Regions from separate parts of the Micromonospora sp. WMMD1120 genome, predicted to be linked through region 1. Evidence: riboswitches for the same ligand, from Rfam matches in the RefSeq annotation. Region 1 holds a riboswitch; each other region holds the start of a gene.
The links. A riboswitch is a leader RNA that binds a small molecule or an ion and turns the genes downstream of it on or off. The one in region 1 is predicted to bind S-adenosylmethionine.
Positions count from the first base shown of each region.

Region 1 (5,735 bases):
AGGACACCGTCGATCGACTCCGGGCCGAGTACCAGCGACACCTGGAGGACCTCGACGAGAGCGGCGAAAGCACCGGCGAGGAGCGCCGCCTGGAACGGCAGTTGCGCCTGCGCGTCCTCGCCCACAAGCGCCGGGAGGTCACCCGCCTGCGGGACGACCGGGAGATCGACGACCTGGTGCTCCAGGAGCTCCAGGCCGCGCTGGACAACGAGGAGATCCGCCTGCTGGGACGCGGCCCCACCGACTGACCGGGCGGGTCGGGCAACCGTGCAGCGGGCGAGACGCGGTCTGCCGCGTCCGGGATCTTCGGTCACCGCTCTCGAGTAGCACCGTCCTGCCGGGTCAGGGGCCCAACTCGCCCCGCTCAGAGCACCTGGTCGAGGAAGCGGCGCAGCCGGGGGTGCGTGGCCCGCTCGAAGATCGCCTCGGGTGGACCGGCCTCCAGCACCACCCCCCGGTCCATGAAGGCGACGGTGTCGGCGACCCGCTGGGCGAAGCCCATCTCATGGGTGACCACCACCATTGTCATGCCCGCCGCGGACAGCTCGGCCATCACCGCGAGGACGCCCTTGACCAGCTCCGGGTCGAGCGCCGAGGTGGCCTCGTCGAAGAGCATCACCTCGGGCCGCAGCGCGAGCGCCCGAGCGATGGCCACCCGTTGCTGCTGACCGCCGGAGAGTTTCGCCGGCCGGAAGTCCGCCTTGTGGGCGAGGCCGACCAGCTCCAGGTGGGCGTGTGCGACGGCATCCGCCTCGTCCTCGCCGAGCTTGCGCAGCCGGCGCAGCGCGAGGGTGATGTTGCGCCGGACGGTCAGGTGCGGAAAGAGGTTGAACTGCTGGAAGACCATCCCCACCCGCTGCCGCAGGGCGTCCGGGTCGTCGCCGAGCACGCTGCGCCCGTCCAGCAGCACGTCGCCCCGGTCCGGCTCGATCAGCCGGTTGATGGTGCGCAGCAGTGTGGACTTGCCCGACCCGGACGGGCCGATGACGCAGGCCGTCGCGCCGCGCGGCACGGTGAGGTCGACGCCGCGCAGCACCCGGTTCGGTCCGAAGGCGAGGTGCACGTCGCGGACGTCGAGGCTGACCGAGGTGCTGGGGTCGGTGCTCATCGTCGCTGTCCCTCCGTCGCCATCTCCTCGTTCTCCTCGTTCTCCTCGTCCTCCTCGGTCGGCGCGGTCGCCGGCCGACCGTCGCGCAGTCGACTGTCGATCCGGTTGACGACGTGCGTCAGCGGTACGGTCAGCGCCAGGTAGCAGAGCCCGGCCAGCAGCAGCGCGGACTCGTTGCCGGTGGTGGCCGCGTAGTCCTGCCCGATCCGGAACAGCTCCCGCTGGCTGGCCACCAGACCGAGGAAGTAGACCAGGCTGGAGTCCTTGATCAGCGCGATGAGCTGGTTCACCCAGGCGGGCAGCACCCGCCGCAGGCCCTGCGGGATGATCACCAACCGCATCGCGTCCACCCAGGAGAAGCCGAGCGCGCGGGCGCCCTCCAGTTGGGTGGCCTCCACCGACTGGATGCCGGAGCGGAAGATCTCACCGAGGTACGCGGCGGCGATCAGCGACAGCGCCAGGATGCCCAGCGGGTAGGGGTCCGGTCCCCACACCCGCATGCCCAGGGGTGCCAGCCCCACGCCGATCAGCAGGATCGTCGCGGCGGCCGGCAGCCCCCGGAACACGTCGGTGTAGACCCGCGCCGGCCAGCGCAACCACCGGCTACGGGAGATCCCGGCGACGGCCAGCAGCAGGCCCAGCACCGAGCCGAGCAGGGCGGCGGAGACCGCCAGGATCAGCGTGTTGGGCAGCCCGACGGTGAGCATCTCGGGCAGCGCCTCGCGCATCGCGTCGACGTCGAAGAACGTCTCCCACAGCGTGCTCAACGGATCCATGTGTCGCCTCTCCCACCGCTCCGCTCGCTCGGCACCCGGTCAGGACGCGCTCGACGCGGACGCCGACGGCACTGCCGACGCCGACGGCACGGCCGCCGTCCCGCTGCCCGGGGTGAAGTCCGCCGGGATCGGCCGGCCCGGGTAGTACTGCGCCTGCAGGCGGCTCCAGGTGCCGTCCGCGATGACCTCGTCGAGGCCCTCGTTCAGCGCCTCACGCAACCTGTCGCTGCCCTTGGCCACCGCGTACGCGGTCGGCGCCGGGCTGAGCTGCTTGGCCGCCACGGTGATCTTGCCGTTGCTGTCGGCGGCCGACTTCTCGCCGATCTCGGCGGGCGCGATCCACGCGTCGGCGGTGCCCGCCTTGAGCTGGTTGATCGCGCCGTTGTAGTCCGGCACGCGCACCGGGTTGAGCTGCTTGCCGGTGGCGTAGTCGTCCTGGACGGTGCCCTGCACCACCACGACCCGCCTGCCGGCGAGCTGGTCGAAGCTGGTGATCGGCGAGCCGGCCGGCACGTCCAGGCCGAAGTAGCCGAAGTCGTAGCCGTTGCCGAAGTCGACAGTCTTCTTGCGCGCCTCGGTGATGGTGATCGAGGAGCTACCGACGTCGAACTTGTGGTTGTTGACCTGGGAGAGCAACGCGGAGAAGTCGGTGCCCACGAACTCCACCCGCAGGCCGAGCCTGCCGGCCACGGCGGTCAGCAGGTCGTTGTCGAAGCCGGTGAACTTCCCGTCCTTGAGGTACACGTTCGGCGGGGCGTCGGTGAGCGTGCCGGCGCGCAGCACGCCCGGCTGCGCCAGCCCGTACGGGTTGGCGGTGGAGTCGGTGGAGTCGTCGGCGCCGCAGCCGGTGAGCGCGGCGGCGGCCAGCAGCATGGCCGCGGCGAGGGCGACGGTGCGGGTCAGGGCAGGAAGGGATCGCACAGGTGTCTCCGAAGGGTGGTGTCCCGGCAGCGCGGACGTGCGCCGCCGACGGCACGCCCGCTGGGCGTACCGCTGGAAGGGGTTCGAGAAGGGGATGCGCTAGGGCGCGGTGCCGCGACGACAGGCGGCGCTGCACATTCGCATCATGTCCACGTGCCGTCGCCGGATCAGTGCCGGCGACCGTCGACCGGCGCGGACGTCCGCGACATCGGTCGGTGGGGCGGTGCTGAGCATGCGCATGGTTCTCCCGGGTCTGTGCTGACCTGGGTGCCAGGCCACGCTTGCGCCGGCGTCCTGCCGGTGCCTGGTCCTCACCCGGGGCACCCCACCGCGGAGGAGGGTTGCCGGCCAGCAAGCCGGGGCTTCGCGCTGGCACTCATGACCTGCGCCGATGCTAGCAGCGGGCGTGGGTGGACCGTCCAGTCGTTATGACCACCCTCACCGTCGGCTCGCCGGTCACCCGGGCCGGTGCGCGGAACCCACCCGGTCGCGCGGCGGGTTTCGTACTCCGGACAGCGGGAACGCAGCGCCCCCGGGTTGGCGGGCCCGCGCCGGGCCGGACAGCGCCGGGGGAGGGGGCAGGGCATGGTCGGTGGCCGTCGCTTCCGCCCGGGTGGTGGCTTCGGTCGCCAACTCGACGAGTACGAGACCCCGGTCGGCGTCGCGCCGTCCACGCAGTCGTCCACCGCCCCCGCCGGCGGCCTGGTGGACAGCGCGATCTACCGCCACGGACACCGCTTCGCCTCGCCGTCCGGCCTCGCCGAGACGTACCGCTGCCTCCAGGAGCAGGATGACGCGATGGCCTGGATCGGGTTGTACCGGCCCGACATCGGCCAGATCACCTCGTTGGCCCGGGAGTTCCGGCTGCACGACCTGGCGGTCGAGGACGCGATCAACGCCCACCAGCGGCCCAAGCTGGAACGGTACGGGCACACCCTGTTCGTGGTGCTCCGCGCCGCCCGCTACGACGACTCCCGGGAGGAGGTCGAGTTCTCCGAGCTGCACCTGTTCATCGGGCCGGGTTTCGTGGTCACCGTGCGGCACGGTGAGGCCCCGGACCTGGCCGCCGTGCGACGTCGGATGGAGACCGAGGCGCAGATGCTCGCCCGGGGCCCGGAGGCGGTCCTGTACGCGATCCTCGACCAGGTCGTCGACGGGTACGCGCCGGTGGTCGCCGGGCTGGAGAACGACATCGACGAGATCGAGACCCAGGTGTTCGGCGGTGACCCGAACGCGAGCCGGCGCATCTACGGCCTGAGCCGCGAGGTCATCCAGTTCCAGCGGGCCGCCCGGCCCCTGCTGAGCGTGCTCGACGCGCTGGCCGGCGGCGCGGGCAGCCCCGGCGCGGACGAGGAGCTGCGCCGCTACCTGCGGGACGTGACCGACCACCTGACCCAGGTGGTCGAGCGGGTGGACGGGTTCCGGCACCTGCTACAGAACATCCTCACCGTCAACGCCACCCTCGTCTCGCAGCAGCAGAACGAGGAGATGCGCAGCCTGACCGCGGCCAGCTACGCGCAGAACGAGGAACTGAAGAAGGTCTCGTCCTGGGCGGCGATCCTCTTCGCGCCCACCCTCATCGGCACCGTGTACGGGATGAACTTCGTCCACATGCCGGAGCTGCGCTGGCGGTTCGGCTACCTGTTCGCCCTGCTGTTGATGTTGCTGGTCTGCGGCACCCTCTATGTGATCTTCAAGCGGCGCGGATGGCTCTGAACCGCCCCGCCGGGTGTCACTCGATGCCGCGCAGGATGTGCCGCTCGTCCTCGACGTCGTCGTCGCCGGCGCTGATCCGGCCGAGCAGCACCGCGGCCGCCCAGATCGTCAACGGGGTGGCTGCCCCGGTCATACCCCCGCCGGTCCGGTCGTCCCGGGTCTGGCGCCGCTCGGTGCGCGGCGGCCTGCGCTGAGCCTGCATGGGCCCTGCCTCTCCTCCTCGACGCCGCCGCGCGGGCGCGGCGTGAGCACGCGCCACCGGCCGGGCGAACCGCGGACGGGCGACTCGCCACTGGTACGGCGGCCACTCGAACCATCCCACGCCTGGGCGGATTCGCACCCCTGGTTTTCAAGTTTCCGACTCCCGCCCGCCAAACCGGACATTTTGCAGTGAGGTGGGCGGGTCGGTGAGCTGTCGGCTTCAGGGCAGCGGGTGGGCGATGCCGCGTGCGTGGTCGGTGAGGGCCGCCCCGACCACCGTCGCGGCCAGCGGCAACACCTCCAGGCACCGGCGTACGGCAGCGGCCATCAGCGCGTTCGGCACCCGCATGGACAGCGTGCAGTGCGGCACCCACCGGCCCGGCCGGTAGTGCTCGGTGAGCCCGACACCGGCGGCGGCGAGCCGGTCGTGCACCAACCGGTGGTGCGCCAGCAGCTCCGGTGTGGGCGCCGGGCCGAGCCAGAGCACCCGACCGACGAACTGACCGGCGTGCTGGAAGTCGAGCCGCAGGGGAGCGGCCACCACGGTGCCGCGCAGGGCCGCGGCGACCTGTTCCGGATCGAGGCGGGGCGCCACCGCGAGCGAGACGTGCGGGCGGTGCCGCTGCTCCAGCAGCGACCGCATGCTCTGCACGCCCTCGGCCTCCAGCGCGTCCCAGAGCACCCGGATGCGACGGGTCGCGTCCGGGTCCAGGTACAACTCCACCGCCGCGACCACTTGATCACCGTAGCGGTCGAGGTTTGACCGTCGGCGCCAGCGGTACCTGATCGGAACCCGATCAGGAGGCGTACCCAGTGGACGTGAACGAGCTGTTGACCGAGACGTACGACCGGCTGCCCGACCTCGTCCGCTCGGCGGTGGACGGCCTGAGTCCGGAGCAGCTGCGCTGGACGCCGGGACCGGGCAGCAACTCGGTCGGTTGGCTCGTCTGGCACCTCACCCGCGTCCAGGATCACCACGTCGCCGACCTGCTCGCCGCCGAACAGGTCTGGAC
Region 1 covers NZ_JARUBO010000005.1:4,169,145-4,174,879, forward strand. The annotation lists gene O7634_RS19570 (Na+/H+ antiporter) at 1-248, shown strand, start outside; gene O7634_RS19575 (amino acid ABC transporter ATP-binding protein) at 365-1,108, opposite strand; gene O7634_RS19580 (amino acid ABC transporter permease) at 1,105-1,884, opposite strand; gene O7634_RS19585 (ABC transporter substrate-binding protein) at 1,924-2,805, opposite strand; SAM riboswitch class IV at 3,078-3,189, opposite strand; gene corA (magnesium/cobalt transporter CorA) at 3,391-4,521, shown strand; gene O7634_RS19595 (hypothetical protein) at 4,538-4,723, opposite strand; gene O7634_RS19600 (2'-5' RNA ligase family protein) at 4,943-5,458, opposite strand; gene O7634_RS19605 (DUF664 domain-containing protein) at 5,536-5,735, shown strand, end outside.

Region 2 (5,735 bases), 2.7 Mb from region 1:
CCGTTCTGGTACACGACCCGCCCCGAGGTCGCCCGGGGCGCCCTGAAGCGTCTGGCCGACTCCTGAGCCGCCCGGTCAGGGGGCCTGCGCGGCGACGACCACGGCGTCGGGTGGGGTGTCCGGGACCCGTCGGGCGGCGAGCCGGCGGATCGCCGTGTTCAGCACCGCGATGAGCGGCACCGAGACCAGCGCGCCGGTGATCCCGGCGAGGACGACACCGGCGGCGATGGCGATGATCACGGCGAGCGGGTGCAGGGCGACCGCCCGTCCCATGATCAGCGGTTGCAGGATGTGGCCTTCGACCTGCTGCACACCGATCACCGCCCCGAGGATGATCAGCGCGGTCACCGGGCCGCTGTCGACGAGTGCCACCAGCACTGCCACGCCACCGGAGAGCGCCGCGCCGACGATCGGGATGAACGCGCCCAGGAACACCAGCGCGGCCAGCGGGAACGCGAACGGGATGTCGAAGACGACAAGGAAGATGCCGATGCCGACGGCGTCGATGAAGGCGACGAGCACCGTCGCGCGGACGTAGGCGACGAGCGTCTGCCACGAGGCGCGTCCGGCGTCGTCGACCTTCCAGCGCGCGGCCACCGGTAGCAGCCGGACCAGGAAGCGCCAGATCCGGTTGCCGTCGCGCAGGAAGAAGAACGTCGCGAAGAGCACAAGCAGTGTGCCGGTCAGCACCTCGGCGAGTGTGGCGGCGGTGCTCAACGCGCCGCTGGTGAACCTCGAGGTGTTGCCGTTGATCCAGTTCTGCGCCTCGTCGATGTAGCGGTCGAGTTGGGTGTCGGAGAGGTGCAGCGGGCCCGTCTTGAGCCAGTTCTGGATCTGCCGGACGCCCTCCGAGGACTTCGCGCTCAGCTCCGGCACACCGCGGATGAACTCGTTGACCACGAGCGTCAGGGTGCCGATCACCGCGGCCAGGCCGCCGACCAGCACCACCGCCGTCGCCAGCGACCGGGGGAACCGGGCCCGCAGCAGCCAGCCCACCGCCGGCGCGAGCAGCGCGGAGAGCAGCAGCGCGACGGCCAGCGGGATGATGACGATCTTGATGGTGCCGACCACCCGCAGGAGGGCCCAGGCGACCACGCCGATCACGATCAGGCGCCAGCACCAGGCCGCGGCGATCCGGAGCCCGTGCGGAACGTCCGCGTCGTCCCGGCTGGAGGTGGAGCTGTGCTGGTCCACCGGAGGCTCGGCGCCGTAGACGGCGGCGCTCGGTGGGGCGCTCGGACCGGGCACGCCGGGGGACGCCACCCCGGCCGTCGACGGCAGGTCGTCGACAGCGACCTCGTCGGCGCCCGTCGACGTCTGTCGTGACTGGTAGGCGCGGCGAAGCCGCCCGCGTACCCGCTCGAAGCGGCTCAAGCGCACCTCCTGGCAGAGAGACCGGCCCGCCCACGGCGACAGGTCGGACAGCTTACGCGTGTTCTCGACACCTTAGGGGAGTTCCGCCACACATTGCCCGGACCACCTTCGGCGTAACCACCGGCGGGACCGCCGTCGGCCACACGGTAGCGTCTGCGACGTGACCGCCGACAAGGATCTCGACGCCGGCCTGCCGATCCGCCTGCTGCACGACCGCGTGCTGGTGCGCATGGAGGGCAGCGAGGGCGAACGCCGCTCCACAGCGGGCATCGTCATCCCGGCGACCGCCGCGGTCGGCAAGCGTCTCGCCTGGGCCACGGCGGTCGGGGTGGGGCCCAACGTCCGCGCGATCGTCTCGGGCGACCGGGTGCTGTTCGACCCCGACGACCGCTCCGAGGTCGAGCTGCACGGCCGTGGCTACGTGCTGCTGCGGGAGCGGGACGTGCACGCGGTCGCCGCCGAGCGGATCGAGAACGACTCGACAGGCCTCTACCTCTGACGCTCCTCCCCCGGCCAGCGGAGCCCGCCGGGCGCCGTTTGCCCGCCGGTACGACGGGAAGCCAGCCGGCGACCGTGGCCCTGGGGAGGGACGATGCCGGTATTCGTGAAGAAGGTCTTGACCTGGGGCTTCGTCGCGTTCCTGATCTATTTCGTGGCCTTCCGGCCGGACGGGGCCGCGCAGATGTTCCGGGCGATCGGGGCCGCGCTGATCGCGATGTTCCAGGGTTTCGGTGACTTCCTGACCTCGCTCATGGCCTGACCCAGCCCGGCGGCGGGTACCCGTGCGGAGCAGGTGGCGGAGCCGGCGCGAGCACCACCGGAATCGGCACGACCGGCTCGTGCGGCGCGTCCACCGTGCGCTGGGTGCCGTCCGGGAAGCGCAGGTGGTAGCGGTTGCCGTCCCAGATCCCCGCCGGGGCCTGCGGGTCCCGACCGACGAAGAACGACCGGTACCCGGTGATCGCGTCCAGCAACTCGCGCTCCTCCCGCGCGGTCCGTTCCTGGTCGGCGGGCTTGCGGTCCAACCCGCGCACCGTCCCGTCGCGGAGCAACGCCAACCGGGTGGCGGCGGACTGGTAGCCGCGCATCGCGCGCACCCCGGCGTCGCCGGCCACCCGCCGCGCCCAGCTCCGGGCGGCGTGCCGTCGGGCGAGGCTGCTCAGCGCGGCCACCTCGGGTGGGCTGAGCCAGCCGGCACTTACGTAGGCCGGCAGCGCCCGCTCGGTGAGCCGGCCCTCCCAGGCGCGCAGCCACACCGCCAGGCCGACGGTGCCGAAGAAGACCGGCACCATCAGGCCCAGGAAGCCGTACAGCATGATCACCGCCTCGCCGGTGGCCTGGGTCAGCGTGGGCAGCAGGTTCCACGTGCCGTGCAGCATCATCGCGAGCAGCAGACCGGCGATCGGCGCGAGCACCCGGACCCGCCGGTCGGCGGTCCGGGAGGCGATGCCCAGCCCGAAACCGGTCATCGAGGTGAAGAGCGGGTGGGCGAACCCGAACAGCAGGATCCGCAGGATGAAGATCGCGATGACCTGCTGGATGCCGGTGGCGGGGCCGTACCTGTCGACACCGGACGCGTAGCCCAGACCGCCCAGGTAGAGGATGTTCTCCACCATGGCGAAGCCGACCGCGGAGAGCCCGCAGTAGACCAGGCCGTCGGTGATGCCGGACCACTCCCGGCGACGGAACACCAGCAGCAGGATCGGGCCCAGCGCCTTGGTCAGCTCCTCGATGAAGGGCGCCACCAGCACGCCGGTGAGCGCGGACGGCAGGCCCCAGTCGGCGAACAGGCCGGCGGCGAAGTCGTTCACGGTGAGCGAGGCGGCGGTGGAGACGAACGCGCCCCAGGCGAAGCAGAAGATCAGGTACTTCAGCGGCTCCGGCTCGTACCGGTCCAGCCAGAGGAAGCAGGCGACCAGCACCGGCACCGGCAGGATGGCGGCGACGACGCCGATCAGCAGCGCCTGCGCCCCCAGCGACTGACCGAGCGTGAAGACCATGAACACCGCGCACGCGGCGATCAGCAGCACCACCGCGGCCAGCACCAGGAACCGCCGCCAACCCAGCCGGCGCAGCGGCATCCGGGGCGTCGCGTCGGCCGGCGGGGCCTTGGGGGCGGGCGACGGCGGCAGCGGTGAACCGGGTGGGGTGTCGGCCATGCGGTCAGCGTAGCCATCCGCCGCCGGCTGGTCCGGCCGCATCGGCGGCAGCTATGCTGCCGGCAGGTCACGAGCGCCAGCGTCAAGCCCCGGCTTGCTGGCCGGCAACCCTCGTCAGTTCGCGGTGGGGTGCCCCGGGTGATGACCGGGCCCAGCCCGATCGGCGTGCTGGGCAAGCGCGGACCCCGTCCCGACGTCGCACCGGGGTCCCTGACCCCGGAGGTTCCGGCGTGCCCGTCACCCTCGTCTCCCCGCTGCCCACCCGCCCCGACACCGCGCCCACGCCGGCCCCGTCGCGGCCGCTCGACGTCCTCGGCGTGCCGGGCGAGATCAACCTGGACCACGCGGCCAGCGCGCCGTGCGCGCGAGCCGCCGCCGACGCGGTGGCCGAGCTGCTGCCCTGGTACGCCAGCGTGCATCGCGGGGCGGGGGCGCTGTCCCGGCGGTGCACACTCGCGTACGAGCAGGCGCGGCAGACCGTCGGCGACTTCTTCGGGGCCCGGATCGGCGATCACGTGGTCTTCACCCGCAACACGACCGACGCGCTCAACCTGTTGGGGCGCTCGCTACCGGCCGGCACGACGGTGGTCACCTTCGCCGCCGAGCACCACGCCAACCTGCTGCCCTGGCCGCGCGGCTCGGTACGGCTGCCGGTGCCCACCGACCCCGCCGCGGCGGTACGCGACCTCGCCGCCGCCCTCACCGAGCTGCGCCGGGGCAGCAATCCAGCGCTGCCGGTGCTGGTCGCGGTGACCGGCGCGAGCAACGTGACCGGGGAACGTTGGCCGGTCGCCGAGCTGGCCCGGGTGGCCCACCGGCACAGCGCCCGGATCGTGCTCGACGCCGCGCAACTCGCTCCGCACGCCCCCGTCGACCTGGGCACGCTCGACGTCGACTACCTGGCGGTCTCCGGGCACAAGCTGTACGCGCCGTTCGGCGCGGGTGTGCTGATCGGCAGGTCGGACTGGTTGGACGACGCGCCCCCGTACCTGGCCGGTGGCGGGGCCACCAGTCACGTCGGGTCGGCCACCCACGACGTGACCTGGTCGACCGGCCCGGCCCGGCACGAGGGCGGCACCCCGAACCTGCTCGGCGCGGTGGCGCTGGCGGCCGTCTGCGGGGCGCTCGCCGACGCCGACCGGGCCGCGCTGGCGGCGCACGAGCAGGCGCTGCTGACCCGGCTGCGGACCGGCATCGCCGCCCTGCCGCACGTGGTGGAGCTGCGCACGTTCGGCCCGGACGCGCCCCGGGTGGGCATCGTCTCGTTCGTGGTCGCCGGCCGGGACTCCAGCGAGGTCGCGGCACGGCTGGCCGCCGAGCACCACATCGGCGTACGGGACGGGTTGTTCTGCGCGCATCCGCTGGCCCGGCGGCTGCTCGCCGAGGCGGCGGATCGTACCGGCCGGCGGGACCTGCCGCCGACAGCGCTGCGCGCCAGCCTCGGCCTGGGCAGCACCGCCGCCCAGGTGGACCGACTGCTCGCCGCGTTGGCCGAGCTGGGCTGACTCGCGCGCTCAGCCGACCGGCGGGGCGGTCGGGGGTTTCCGGGGCTCGCCGGACTCGGTGGGCTCACCGACCGGCCGCTCCTGCTCGCCGAACGCGCTGCGGATACACCGGTTCGCCTCCTCCTGGTCGATGCCGGAGGCGACCAGAAGGTCGCTCGCCGTGGTACGCACCTGGGCGACCACCACGCTGCCCGAGAAACCGACACCCGCGCCGTACGCCCGACCGGCCTCGCTGACCGCCCGCAGCGACCGCTCCCGGGCCTTGTGCGGCTCCTCGCCGACGGCGAACTCGTGCTTGAGCAGCCGAACCGACTCGGCGAGGTGGCCGATCGCGTCCGGCATCGGATCGGGCACCGGTTCCTCGTCCTCGACGAGCGTCACGGACCGGCGGATCAGGGTGCCGCTGTTGCGCATCGCCCGGTCGATCGGGTCGGCCGCCTCCGCGTAGTGGGTCAGCTCGCCCCGGCGGTGCCAGCGGGCCGGGGAGAGCGTGGCGGTCTCCTTGGCGCCCTCGATCGCCTCACTGAGGGTGTTCAGCTCCTCCCTGTTGTCGCGCAGCCGGTCCAGCGCCCGCTGGATGGTGGCCCGGTCCCGGCGGCGCAGTCCGTCGGCCGTCTGGTCGAGCTGGTCGGCGAGCAGATCCAGCGCGGGGCGGGCCGCCCGGTTGATCACCCGGAGCGGGTTCAGCGGCAACAGC
Region 2 covers NZ_JARUBO010000005.1:1,437,714-1,443,448, forward strand. The annotation lists gene O7634_RS06845 (ATP-dependent DNA helicase) at 1-66, shown strand, start outside; gene O7634_RS06850 (AI-2E family transporter) at 76-1,425, opposite strand; gene O7634_RS06855 (co-chaperone GroES) at 1,535-1,873, shown strand; gene O7634_RS06860 (hypothetical protein) at 1,967-2,134, shown strand; gene O7634_RS06865 (PrsW family intramembrane metalloprotease) at 2,124-3,575, opposite strand; SAM riboswitch class IV at 3,599-3,718, shown strand; gene O7634_RS06870 (aminotransferase class V-fold PLP-dependent enzyme) at 3,788-5,038, shown strand; gene O7634_RS06875 (FUSC family protein) at 5,048-5,735, opposite strand, start outside.
Region 2: it holds a riboswitch for S-adenosylmethionine, as region 1 does, so the genes downstream of both, O7634_RS06870 (aminotransferase class V-fold PLP-dependent enzyme) here and O7634_RS19585 (ABC transporter substrate-binding protein) in region 1, are expected to answer to the same signal.

Region 3 (5,735 bases), 2.7 Mb from region 1:
TGCACATCTGACCGCTGTAGAGGGTCAGCGTGAAGCCGAGGTTGCGGCACATGCCGGCGAAGTCGTCGGTGGAGTCGATGACGACGGTGTTCAGGCCGGCCTTCTCGGTGTAGACCGCCGCCTGCCGGGCGTGCGTCTCCAGCCAGTCGCCGTACTCGGTCGAGCCGGTGAAGTCGACGATCCTCACCGACCGGTGCAGGGCGAGGTCACTGGCGAGCTTCTCGCCGGGCGCCTCGGCCGCCAGCAGGACCAGGTTCGGGTCGAAGCCGGCCTCGGCGAGCACCTCCCGGGCGTACCGCACGGTGATGGCCAGCGGCAGCACCGCGCGCGGATGCGGCTTCACGATCACCGGGTTGCCGGTGACCAGCGAGGCGAACAGACCGGGGTACGAGTTCCAGGTCGGGAAGGTGTTGCAGCCGATCACCAGCGCCACACCGCGCGGCACCACGTGGAACGACTTGGTCATCCGCAGCGGCTCACCCTTGCCGGCGGCCTTCTCCCAGCCCGCGGTGCCCGGGTGCCGGGTCATCTCGGCGTACGCGTACGCCAGCGCCTCCAGCGCCCGGTCCAACGCGTGCGCGCCACCGGCCTGGAACGCCATCACGAACGCCTGCCCGCTGGTGAACTGCACCGCGTTGGCCAGCTCGAAGACGTGCTTGTGCAGCCGGTCGAGGATCTCCAGGCAGACCCCCACCCGGGCCTGCGGCCCGGCGTCGCGCCAGGCCGGCAGCGCGGCAGAGGCGGCGCTGATCAGCTCTCCGGTGCCGGTGTGCGGGTAACGCACCGCCAGGTCCACCCCGAACGGGCTCGTCTCGGTGGCCACCCGGTCGCCCGAGCCGGGCTGGTCGAGCGGGAAGTCACCACCGAGGTACGCCTCGAAGGCGGCCCTGCCGTCGGCGGCGGCGCTCTCGCCGTACACCCGAGGGCTGGGGGATTCGGGGTAGGCGGACCAGTAGCCCCGCTCCGTGATCGCGGTCAGCGCGCGGTTGAGGGTGTCGGCGTGCCTGTCGTACAGGGGATGCGGGGTCTCCGTCATGCCCGCCATCATGCCTGAGGACCGGCAGTGAGCAGTAGCGCCGATACCCGTCAGAGGGTGAGCTGCCAGTCGGTCCAGGCGTCCACCGGGCGGAAGCCGAGCTGCTCGTTGATCGCCACCATGTACGTGTTGCTGGCCGCGTTGAAGGTGTCGATGACGCGTACCGCCGGTTCGTGGGTGAGCAGGTGGTGCAGGTTCTCCGCCTTGGCGATCAGGCCGAGCCGGTGCCCGCGGTGGGCCGGGTCGACGATGGTGATCTGCTGGAAGGCGTGCCAGTCGGCGGACGCGCCCACGTCCAGCAGGGTCCAGGCGACCAGTCGACCGGACGCCTCGTGCCGCATCCCGAGGTGGTAGCGCCGCCGACCCCGGGCGTCCAGGGCGCGCTCGTTGCCGCGGATGCGGTCGGCGTCCACCTGCTCCGGTTCCCACTGCACGTCACCCATCGGCGCGTCCACCAGCAGCCGGCCGTCCAGGTAGGCGACGTCCGCGACGTACTCCTGCGGTGTTGCCCCCTGCCAGCAGACCGCCTGGTAACCCTCGGCTCGCGGGCGGGCCTCGGCCAGCGCCGCCCGCAGGGCGACCCGATCGATCTGGCCGACGTCCAGGCGGCGACGCACCTCGGCCAACGCGGGCTGGGCGCCGGTGGAGGCGGCGAACGCGTCACCGGCCGCCGACCGGGCCGGCCCGCCGGGCAGGGCGGAGACCGTCATCGCGACAACCCGTTTGCGTCCGTGCTCGCGCAGCAGCCGCAGCCCGTACTCGTGCAACGCCCGGCCGACGCCCCGGCGCCGCAGCTCCGGACGCACCGTCAGCTCGGCGGTGGCGTTGTCGGTGTTGTCGAGCTGCGGCAGGTCCACCTGTTGGTAGGCGGCGGGCACACCGTCCAGTCGGGCCAGCGCCCAGAGCGACGCGGTGCCGGGCATCGGCGTCTGGAACAACGCGTCGAAACGCCGCCGGCAGAAGGGCGGGAAGTCCGGCAGATCGACGTCGTTGGCCGCCGCCCCGATCCGGTACGCCTCGTCGACGGAGGCGCGGTCGGTGCCGTCGAACGCCGCGATGGTGATGCTCATTCGGTGAGAGTGCACCGGCGAAAAGCGATCGGGCCAGCGATTTAAATCGCTGGCCCGATCGGACGTGGTCGGGAGGGACACTCGCACAACGCCTCCGGCGTTGGGTCGCAAGAACTTCAAAAGTCTTCGGCGAAGTGCCCTCCCGCACGGAGCATCTTGCGCCGTCCGGTTCCTGCCGTCAAGTCCGCAGGGGCGGGTTTTCCGCACTCAACGCGAAAACCCAGTTACCCGGCGGATCCGCCTGCTCCCCCGATCGGCTGGTCAGCCGTCCCCCACCCGGCTGACGCACCCTCGGCCCGCTTCGATTTTCTTTATGTCGCCCGGTCAGCCGAGCAGGCCCGCGTCGCGCGCGGCGCGCAGCGAGGGCTTGATCTGGTGGGTCGGCCCGACCTGACCGGCCACCGCGTCGATGGTCTTCAGGCCCTCGCCGGTGTTGAACACGACGGTCTCCGCCGACGGGTCGAGCCGGCCGGACCCGACGAGCTTGCGCAGCACCGCCACCGTCACACCGCCGGCGGTCTCCGCGAAGACGCCGGTGGTGCGGGCCAGGTCGCGGATGCCGGCGCGGATCTCGTCGTCGTCGACGTACTCCATCCAGCCGCCGGTGCGGCGGACCGCTTCCAGCGCGTAGAGACCGGCCGCCGGGTCGCCGATGTTGAGTGACTTGGCGATGCCGGTCGGCCGGACCGGGGTGATCGTGTCGGTGTCGGCGTGCAGCGCGGCGGCGATCGGGTTGCAGCCCGCCGACTGCGCGCCGAAGACCTTCCAGCCGCCGGCCGGCGCCTCGACCAGGCCGATCTCCACCAGCTCGGAGAACGCCTTGTCAATCTTGGTGAGCAGCTCGCCGCTGGCCATCGGGATGACCACCTGCGCCGGGATGCGCCAACCGAGCTGCTCGGCCACCTCGTAGCCGAGGGTCTTGGAGCCCTCCGCGTAGTACGGCCGGACGTTCACGTTGACGAAGGCGGTGTCCTCGAACTCGTCGGTCTCCACCAGCTCACCGCAGAGCCGGTTGACGTCGTCGTACGAGCCGTCGATCGCGACCAGGTCACCGCCGTAGACGGCGGTGGTGATGACCTTGCCCTGCTCCAGGTCGCCGGGGATGAAGACCACCGAGGGCGCCCCGGCGCGGGCGGCGTGGGCGGCCACCGAGTTGGCCAGGTTGCCGGTCGACGCGCAGGCGAAGCGGGTGAAGCCGAGCGCCCTGGCGGCGGTGAGCGCCACCGAGACGACCCGGTCCTTGAACGAGTGGGTGGGGTTGGCGCTGTCGTCCTTGACCCACAGCGGCCCGGTGATGCCCAGCTCGGCGGCGAGTTGCGGAGCCGCCACCAGTGGGGTCAACCCCGGGTCGAGGGTGACCCGGCCGGCCGGGTCCTGACCGGCGGGGAGCAGACCGGCGTACCGCCAGATCGTGTTCGGCCCGGCCTCGATCTGCTCCCGGGTGACGGTGGCCAGCGCGGCGACATCGTAGTCGACCTCCAGCGGGCCGAAACACTCGTAGCAGGCGTGCTGGGCGACGAGCGGGTAGCGGGCCGAACAGGCACGGCAGACCAGGGCGCGGGCGGGGCTGGTGGAGGTGTCGATGCCGGTGACGAGCGTCGACGTCATGTCGAGAGTCCTCTCATCTTTCCCCACATCGCACGGTGCGGCGGGGACGGAATTGGCACCTGCCCCGCCGGTCGCTCAGCGGTGAGCGCGCGGGGTGGTTGCCGGGGCGTCGTCGGGCCGTATCCCTCAGCCCCTCTGGATGAGGTATGCAGTTGTGCCGCCGAGTCTAGGACAACGCTGTCGGCCCTTGCTACCGCTCATCCCACACAGTGGGTCAGCGGGCGCTCACCGCCACCGGGTCGGTCACCGCCACCGGGTCCGTGACGGCGGTCGGCCGGGGCAGCGCGGGGGTCCGGGGCAGCGCCTCGGTCCGGGGTCGGGCGGCGAGGTTCGCGGCGACCAGGGCGGCGATCGTGATGGCGGCCCCGACCAGCTCCACCGGCTCCGGGCGGTAGCCGCGAACGATCTGCACGACGAAGGTGGTCACCGGCACCAGGTTCATGAACAGCGCGGCGTTGGCGGCGCCGAGTCGCTGCACGCCGGTGTTCCAGGCCAGGACCGCGACCACCGCGCCGACCAGCACCGCGTACGCCAACTGCGGGGTGACCGCCACGACGTCGCCGACGCCCGGCGCGTGCTGCCAGCCGACGGCGTCGGCCACGATGCTCGCGGCGAGCATGGCGGCGGTGCCGGCGAGCGCGGTCAGCGTGGTGAAGCGCAGCGGCGACCATTCGCCGAACCGGCTGGCGCCGTGGGTGTAGATCGCCCAGCCCAGCACCGCGCCGATCATCATCAGGCCGCCGACACCGAACTGACCGAGGCCGGCCAGGCTTCCGCGCGTGATCACCAGACCGACACCGACGAGCGCCGCCAGGGAGAGGGCCAACAGAAGAGGCTTCGGGCGTACGCCGTCCCGGGCCCAGCGGACGAGCTGGGTGATCACCGGCGTGGTGGCCACGAAGAGGGCGATCTGCTGCGGGGCGGCGTGTTCGAGAGCGAGGCCGGTCAGCAGGTTGAAGCCGGCGAAGCCGACCACCCCGAGCACCACCACCTCCACCGCCCGAGCGCCGAGGCGCAGCGCGCCGGAGCCCTCGCGGAGCAGCAGGATGCCGACCAGGATGACGGCGGCCAGCAGGTAGCGGGCGGTGGTCAGGTTGAGCGGGTCGACCCGGTTCAGGGCGCTGGCGAGGACCGGAAACATGACGCCCCAGCCGAGCGCGGCGAGCAGTGGGTACGCGGCGGCGCGGGATCGCATCGGCATCTCCAATGTTCGAGTATCGTCGAACCAACGACACCGACCCTAGGAGCTTGTTCGAGAATTGTCGAACAACGGTTACACTGCTCACATGGAGCCGCACGAACCCGACCTGACCTCCGTACCGGTGACCGCCGTGCTGGCCGCGCTCGCGGACGACGTGCGGCTACAGATCGTCCGGGCGCTGGCCGAGGGGGGCGAGGCACCCTGCGGCAGCCTCGACTTCGGCGTCTCCAAGGCGACCCGCAGCCACCACCTCCGGGTGCTGCGCGAGGCCGGCCTCACCCGCACCCGGGCCGCCGGCACGAGCCGCCTGGTCCGCCTCCGCCGCGACGAGGTCGACAAGCTCTATCCGGGCCTGCTGAATGCGGTGCTAGCTCCGCGCGCGGAGTAACCCCTCCCCCGCGCAGAGCAACCCCTCGCCCCGCGCAGAGCACCCCCTCACCCCGCGCAGAGCACCCCCTCGCCCCGCGCAGAGCAACCCCTCGCCCCGCGCAGAGCAACCCCTCGCCCCGCGCAGAGCACCCCCTCGCCCCGCGCAGAGCACCCCCTCGCCCCGCGCAGAGCAACCCCTCGCCCCGCGCAGAGCAACCCCTCGCCCCGCGCAGAGCAACCCCTCGCCCCGCGCAGAGCAACCCCTCGCCCCGCGCAGAGCAACCCCTCGCCCCGCGCAGAGCAACCCCTCGCCCCGCGCGATCTTGCACTTACTGTCCCCCCATAAGGGGCATTCCCGGCTTTTCGGCAACAGAAGCTGCAAGATCGACGCGGCTCAGGGGCTTCGGCCCCCTACGCCACCTCGCTGACCGGCTTGGCGTTGTTCTTGATC
Region 3 covers NZ_JARUBO010000005.1:1,457,943-1,463,677, forward strand. The annotation lists gene paaN (phenylacetic acid degradation protein PaaN) at 1-1,036, opposite strand, end outside; gene O7634_RS06945 (GNAT family N-acetyltransferase) at 1,087-2,106, opposite strand; gene thrC (threonine synthase) at 2,431-3,714, opposite strand; SAM riboswitch class I at 3,725-3,860, opposite strand; gene O7634_RS06955 (DMT family transporter) at 3,929-4,909, opposite strand; gene O7634_RS06960 (metalloregulator ArsR/SmtB family transcription factor) at 5,001-5,303, shown strand; gene O7634_RS06965 (DEAD/DEAH box helicase family protein) at 5,696-5,735, opposite strand, start outside.
Region 3: it holds a riboswitch for S-adenosylmethionine, as region 1 does, so the genes downstream of both, thrC (threonine synthase) here and O7634_RS19585 (ABC transporter substrate-binding protein) in region 1, are expected to answer to the same signal.